DNA from 2 places in the Rhodococcus sp. IEGM 1408 genome. Region 1 is predicted to be linked to the other one. Evidence: riboswitches for the same ligand, from Rfam matches in the RefSeq annotation. Region 1 holds a riboswitch; the other holds the start of a gene.
What was found. A riboswitch is a leader RNA that binds a small molecule or an ion and turns the genes downstream of it on or off. The one in region 1 is predicted to bind cobalamin.
Positions count from the first base shown of each region.

Region 2: it holds a riboswitch for cobalamin, as region 1 does, so the genes downstream of both, R4P08_RS17995 (VWA domain-containing protein) here and cobN (cobaltochelatase subunit CobN) in region 1, are expected to answer to the same signal.

Region 1 covers NZ_JAWLRW010000015.1:43,402-46,800, forward strand. The annotation lists gene R4P08_RS17240 (precorrin-8X methylmutase) at 1-653, opposite strand, end outside; cobalamin riboswitch at 707-822, opposite strand; gene R4P08_RS17245 (nitrite reductase) at 822-1,691, opposite strand; cobalamin riboswitch at 1,770-1,960, shown strand; gene cobN (cobaltochelatase subunit CobN) at 1,978-3,399, shown strand, end outside.
Region 2 covers NZ_JAWLRW010000021.1:11,355-14,753, reverse strand. The annotation lists gene R4P08_RS18005 (cobalt-precorrin-4/precorrin-4 C(11)-methyltransferase) at 1-247, opposite strand, end outside; gene cbiT (precorrin-6Y C5,15-methyltransferase (decarboxylating) subunit CbiT) at 244-1,488, opposite strand; cobalamin riboswitch at 1,564-1,751, shown strand; gene R4P08_RS17995 (VWA domain-containing protein) at 1,774-3,399, shown strand, end outside.

The DNA.
Region 1 (3,399 bases):
TGCGCCAGAGCGTTGACCGCCGACGCCGTCATCGCGGATCCGCCGCGTCGGCCGTGGACGGTGACAAACGGGATGTCGATACCGTGGTCGTCTGCCAGGGCGGCCAGCGCTGCCTTGGATTCCGCGGCGCCGATGAACCCGACAGGGCACCCGACGATCGCGGCGGGCCGGGGCGCGCCGTCGAGCAGCATCTCTAGCAGGTGGAACAGGGCGGTGGGGGCGTTGCCGATCGCCACCACGGCGCCGTCCAGGCGGTCACCCCACAGCGAGAGGGCGGCGGCGGAGCGGGTCGTGCCCATCCGTCGGGCCAGCTCGGGGACGGCCGGATCGCTTAGCAGACACACCACGTCGTTGTCCCGGGAGAGCCTGGCCCGGGTGATGCCGGAGGCGATCATGTGGGCGTCGCAGAGGATCGGCGACCCGGCGTCGAGCGCGGACCGAGCGGCACCGACCAGCCCAGGATGGACCTGCAGGTCGTTCACGAGGTCGGTCTGTCCGGTGCCGTGCACCATCCGGACGGCGAGCCGCTCGGCGTCCGGCGGGATCCGGGACAGGTCGGTCTCTCGCCGGATCGTGGCGAACGAGTCGAGGTAGATCGCCGGCCCGTCGTCGACGTAGTCGTATCGGCGCGGGGGCCGGTGAGCAGCAGGCATGGAGTCCTCCTCGGGGTTCTCGCCCCGGTCAGAAGTCACAGGCGGCGCGGCAGGAAGCGCGCCGATCCCGCGGCCAGTTTCTGGCTTGTCGACCCGCATGTCGGGCCTCACAGTGGCGGAACCGCCCCGGACTCGCACCGGGTTCCTCACCGTGGGACAGCAGGTATCCTACGCGCGCACGATGAGCACGCCACGCCACGGGGTGACCACGAGCTCGTCCGGAGCCGGGTCGGTGAGCCGGGCGATCAGCGCGCGGTCGAGGATCCCGTCCGGTGCCTCGACGTGCTCGAGCGGTCCTGTCGAGCCGGGAACCGGCCCGTACGGCAGGGCGGGTGAGGGGCTCGGGACCCGACCGTCGCCCGGGCGTGGGGCGACGAGGGGCTCGGAAAGTTCCCGCACGTGCCAGGGGGCATCGGGGCCGTCGCCGCGGGCGCGGGCGAACTCGCGCGCCAGGCCGAGCAGATGGTCGGCGGCCTCGTCGACGGGCACCACCCTGGACCAGTGCTCGCCCACCCGAAGTTGCACGGTGTCGGAATCGAGCACCGCGAGCCCCAGATCGGCGGCACGGTCCACGAGATCGCCGCGGCCGTCGTCGAGGACGAACAGGAAGCGACCCGACAGCCCGGCCAGTCCGGGATCCGCGCGGAGCCCGGCGTCGAGGCGCTCGGTCACCGGGCGCAGGTCCGCCCGACCGCCCGACAGCCCGGTGAGGGGGGAGACGAGAATGTTCCGGACGAGGTCGTGCGTCGGCGCGGGTAGCAGGCCGGTGGCGGCGATCGCGGAGATGACCCGGGTGTCGAGTTGCCCGTCCGGCCCGGTCGGCAGGGCACGCAGTTGCAGGTTCGCGCGGGCGGTGACGTGCACGTCGTCGTCGCCGTATCGCGCCGCGACCCCGTGCAGCGCGGCGAGGGCCGTCGGCGATATGCGCCCGCCGGGCACGCGCAGCCGCACCAGGGCGCCGTCGTCCGCGGGCCAGGGGCGCAGCACTCCCGGGCACATGTCCGTGCGGGTGCGGCGGGTCGGTTGGCTGGCACTCACGGACACAGTGTGGCAGCCGGGCGTGGTCGGGGTCGCGGTGAGTCGACGCCCGAGCGCCGCCGGAGTCCCGGGGCCGGATAGGCTCGCCGGTGCCGTGGTGCTCGGGAAGCCGGAGGAGAAGCCGGCGCGGCCCTCGCCACTGTAGTCGCGGAGCCATGCACTCCGAGCCGTCCCCGAACTGGCCGGAGGAACCGGGTACCTCACCCGGGGACATCGAGCATGGCGTCGACGCGAAAGCCAGGAGACCGGCCACGGCGACATGTTCCACGAGGTTTTGGAGAAGAACATGCGCCATGACCGGCGTTCGGCGTCCCCTGATGACGCCTCGGCACCACCACAGGCACCACGCATCACCCTGCTGTCCACCTCGGACACGGATCTGCTGTCCGCGCGGGCCTCGCGCGCCGAGTGGACGCTCGGCAACCCGTCCCGGATCGACGTCGAGGAGGACCTGCCCGGTCTGCTCGCCGGCGCCGACCTGGTGGTGGTCCGGATCCTCGGTTCGCGGCGGTCGTGGGAGTCCGGGTTCGCCGCGGTCCTGGCCTCGGGGAGGCCGGTGGTGGTCCTGGGCGGCGAGCAGACCCCGGACGCCGACCTGATGGAGCTGTCCACGGTGCCGATCGGTATCGCGGCCGAGGCGCACCGCTACCTCGCCGAGGGTGGGGAACGGAACTTCGCCCAGCTCCACGCCTTCCTCTCGGACACCGTGCTGCTCACCGGTGCCGGCTTCGAGCCGCCGGAGAGCGTGCCGGTGTGGGGGGTGCCGCCGCGCCCGGGAGCCGACGGCCACGGCGCGGGCGACGGCGCGGGCCTGGGCGCGGGGAACGACCAGAACGACCGGATCGACGAGGACAACGCCGGCGACCGCGACGACTCCCGCCCCCGCGTGGGAGTGCTCTACTACCGAGCCCACGAGGTCAGCGGCAACTCCGAGTTCGCGCACGCGCTCGCCGACGCGATCGACGCCACCGGGCACGCCGTGGGAGTGCCGGTCTTCGCCGGATCGCTGCGCTCGGCGCCCGACGAGCTGTTCGACGCGCTCGGCACGCTCGACGCCCTGGTCGTCACCGTGCTGGCCGCCGGCGGCACCACTCCGGGCGCGGTGAGCGCGGGTGGCGAGGACGAGACCTGGGACGTGACGCGCATCGCCGCCCTGGACATCCCCGTCCTGCAGGGCCTGTGCCTGACCTGGAGCCGGGAGGACTGGGCGGCCTCCGACGACGGCGTGAACCCGCTGGACTCGGCCAACCAGATCGCCATCCCGGAGTTCGACGGCCGGATCATCACCGCACCGTTCTCGTTCAAGGAGATCGACGTCGACGGCCTGCCCCGCTACGTGGCCGACCCCGAGCGGTGCGCGCGCGTCGCCGGGATCGCCGTGGCCCACGCGCGGCTTCGCCACGTGGCGCCCGCCGACCGCCGGGTCGCGCTGGTCCTGTCGGCCTACCCGACCAAGCACTCCCGCATCGGCAACGCCGTCGGCCTGGACACCCCGGTCTCGACCATCCGCCTGCTGCGCCGGTTGCGCGACGAGGGCTACGACCTGGGCCCGGACGACGGCCCCATCGCCCGGTTCCTGGACACCGCCAGGGACTACGCCGACGACACCGGGTTCGCCGACGACACCGCCGCCGGCGACGCCCTCATCCACGCGCTCATCGCCGCGGGCGGTCAGGACGAGGAGTGGCTCACCAGCGCCCAGCTCACC
Region 2 (3,399 bases), on a different contig from region 1:
CACCCGAACACAGCCGGACCACCTCGAGCCCCTCGGAGCGGGCGGCGACGATCTCGGCGATGATCCCGTCCAGATCCAGATGCTGGGTGTCCACCAACCGGGCCTCGGGTCGGCAGTGGTCGAGCACCCCGTCGTCGAGATACGTCCCCGCGTACAGGCACACGTCGGCGGCGGCAAGCGCCGCAGCCGCGCGCAGCGTCAGCAGGTCAGCGGCGCCGGGGCCGGCTCCCACGAAGTGAACGGTCACGAGCTCTCCCCTGTTTCCGAAGTATCAGCCGCAGCGACGAAGGGCTTCACGGCCGCCCACTGCACCACGGCCCGCGCTGGCGCCCAGCCGGTGAACCGGCCGATCGAGTCGGCGTGCTCGACCTGGATCCTGGTCAGCTCCCCGCCGAATTCGGCGCGGGCGTCGACCACCAGGCGCTCGGTCTCCAGGGTCACCGCATGCGCGACCAGCCGTCCGCCGGGACGAAGTGCTTCCCAGCACTGTCTCAGCAGGCCAGGAGCGGTGCCGCCCCCACCGATGAACACCGCGTCCGGCCGCGGCAGACCGTCCAGAGCCTGGGGCGCCCGGCCGTGGACGACCTCCAGCGCGGGCACGCCGAGCGCGGCCGCATTGCGCTCGATCCGCGCGGCCCGCCCGGGATCGGCCTCCACAGCGACAGCCCGACACGACGGGTGCGCGCGCATCCACTCGATGCCCACCGACCCGGCGCCGGCGCCCACATCCCACAGCAGCTCACCGGCCGACGGCGCGAGGCGGGACAGGGCCGAGGCACGTAGGTCACGGCGGGTGAGCTGGCCGTCGTTCTCAAAGGCATCGTCGGGCAAACCGGGCGCCAGCCCGAGCGGCCGGGCGGTGGCATCTGCCAGGCAGTCGACGGCCAGAACGTGCAGGGCGGGGGCCTGACGACCGGGCGCCCAGTCGTGCGCCGCGCAGGTCTCGCGCGCCTCCGACGGGCTCCCCAGATCGGAGAGGACAGTGAGCGCGCTCCCCCCGAATCCGGCGCCGACAAGCGTCGCGGCGGCCTCCGAAGGCGTGTGTCGGTCGGCGCTCAGCACCAACAGACGCCGCCCCGGCGCGAGTTCGCGAAGGAGCGTGCGGTGGTCGCGCAGCACCGCCACGGACTCGGCCGGCCACCGCATCCGGGCGCGGGCCAGGGCGACCGAGGACACCGCCGGGAGCACCTCCACCGCGTCCGCGCCGAGCACACCGATCAGGGTGGTGCCGACCCCGGCGACCAGCGGATCGCCCGAGGCCAGGGCCACGATCGATCGCCCGGCCCACTGCTCGAGCACGGCCGGCAATCCGTCCCGCAGCGGCCGCGGCCACGGCACGCGTTCGGCCGTCACATCGCCCGGAACCATCGCCAGATGACGCTCCCCGCCGAGCAACACCTCGGCGCCCAGAACGGCACGACGGCGGGCCTCGTCGAGCCCCGCCCACCCGTCGCCGCCGATGCCGACGACCACCACCCGTGCGTTCATGACGCGGAACCCTACCGCGACACCTGCGGCGCCCCGGGTCAGCCCGTTGGGCTAGCCTCGGCCGTGCACAACAACTTCACCCCAACAGCACGAGGTGCCCCACGACCCGCCCGAGGCGGGGCGGAGGGGAGAATCTGGGAAGCCGGTGAGAATCCGGCACAGGGCCCGCTACGGTAACCCGGCCTCTCAGGCGTCCGCGCCCAGCGCGATCGCCCGAGATGAGCCGGGAAGTCCGGAGACCGGCCTCGCGCTGACCGCACCTGGCAGACGAGAGCGGGAGCCCCCATGCCACAGCATTACCCCTTCAGCGCTGTCGTCGGTTCCGACGACATGGCGCTGGCCCTGACCCTGACCGCGGTGTCCCCGTCGGTCGGCGGCGTACTGATCCGCGGCGAGAAGGGCACGGCCAAGTCCACGATGGTCCGCGCCCTCGCCGGGATCCTGCCGGAGATCGAGGTCGTCACCGGCGACCGCTTCTCCTCCGCACCCGACGACGGCGGTTCTGAGACGCCGGACGGACTGATCCCCCACGACGCACCCACCGAGCGGCGGCCGGTCCGCCTGGTCGAGTTGCCGATCGGGGTGTCCGAGGACCGCATCACCGGATCACTACACCTGGAGAGTGCGCTCGCCGCCGGCGTGACGGTGTTCCAGCCGGGACTGCTCGCCCGCGCGCACCGCGGACTGCTCTACGTGGACGAGGTCAACCTGCTCCACGACCATGTGGTGGACCTGCTGCTCGACGCCGCCGCGATGGGGCGGGTGACCGTGGAGCGCGACGGCATCTCGGTGGAGCACGCCGCGCGCTTCGTGCTGATCGGCACCATGAACCCCGAGGAGGGTGAGCTCCGGCCACAGCTCCTTGACCGCTTCGGCCTGACCGTGGAGGTGGCCGCGCCACGCGACCCCGTCCTGCGGGCCGAGGTGGTGCGCCGCCGGATCGCCTTCGAAGCCGACCCCGCGGGGTTCGCCGCCGACCACGCCGCCGACGAGCGCGCGCTGCGCGAACGGATCGCCGCCGCGCGTCGCGTGCTCGGCCGGGTGAGCCTGACCCCCTGGGCGCTGACCACCATCGCCCGGGTGTGCGCGGGCTTCGACGTGGACGGCATGCGCGCCGACATCGTCACCGCCCGCACCGCCGCCGCCCACGCCGCCTGGCAGGGCCGGACCCGGATCACCCGCGAGGACATCCGCGTCGCCGCGCGCATGGCGCTGCCGCACCGCCGGCGACGCGCCCCGTTCGATGCGCCGGGGCTCGACGAGGACCTGTTGGAACGGCTCCTGGGCGACGACGACGAGCCCCATCCCGACCCCGACCCCCGGGACGAGACCGCGCCGGCCGAGGACGCCGATCAGTCTGAGTCCGCAGACGCGTCCGCGCTGGCAGACACTACGGATGCCGAGTCCGCCCCGGCAGACGCCCCCGGCGCAGAGTCGACCCCGGCGCAGGCCTCGGCCGATCAGGCGAGCGATGACGCTGGCCGCCAGGCCGAGTACGACCGCGACTCTGCGGACGAGACAGGCATTGAGGCCGGTGACGAGGTTGCCGACGGCGCAGATCAGGCCGGCGACGCCTCCCAGCCCGACGCCCCCGGGCCCACCCGGCCCGAGCCCGGCACGGTCACCGCGGCCTCGGAGCCGTACCGGACCCGCCTGCTCGCCGTCACCGGCACCGGTCACGGCGCGGCCGGCCGGCGCTCCCGGGCGGTGACCACCACCGGCCGGCGCATCGGCGCGGGCGCGTTCACCGGGTCCGACCTGCACCTGCCCGCGACGATCCGGTCGGCCGCGCCGCAGCAGGCCGCCCGGGGTCGCGAGGCCGGTCGCGGCGGTGGTCGGCTCCGGCTGGCCGCCGAGGACCTGCGCTCGGCCGTGCGCGAGGGCCGGGAGTCCAACCTCGTGCTGTTCTGC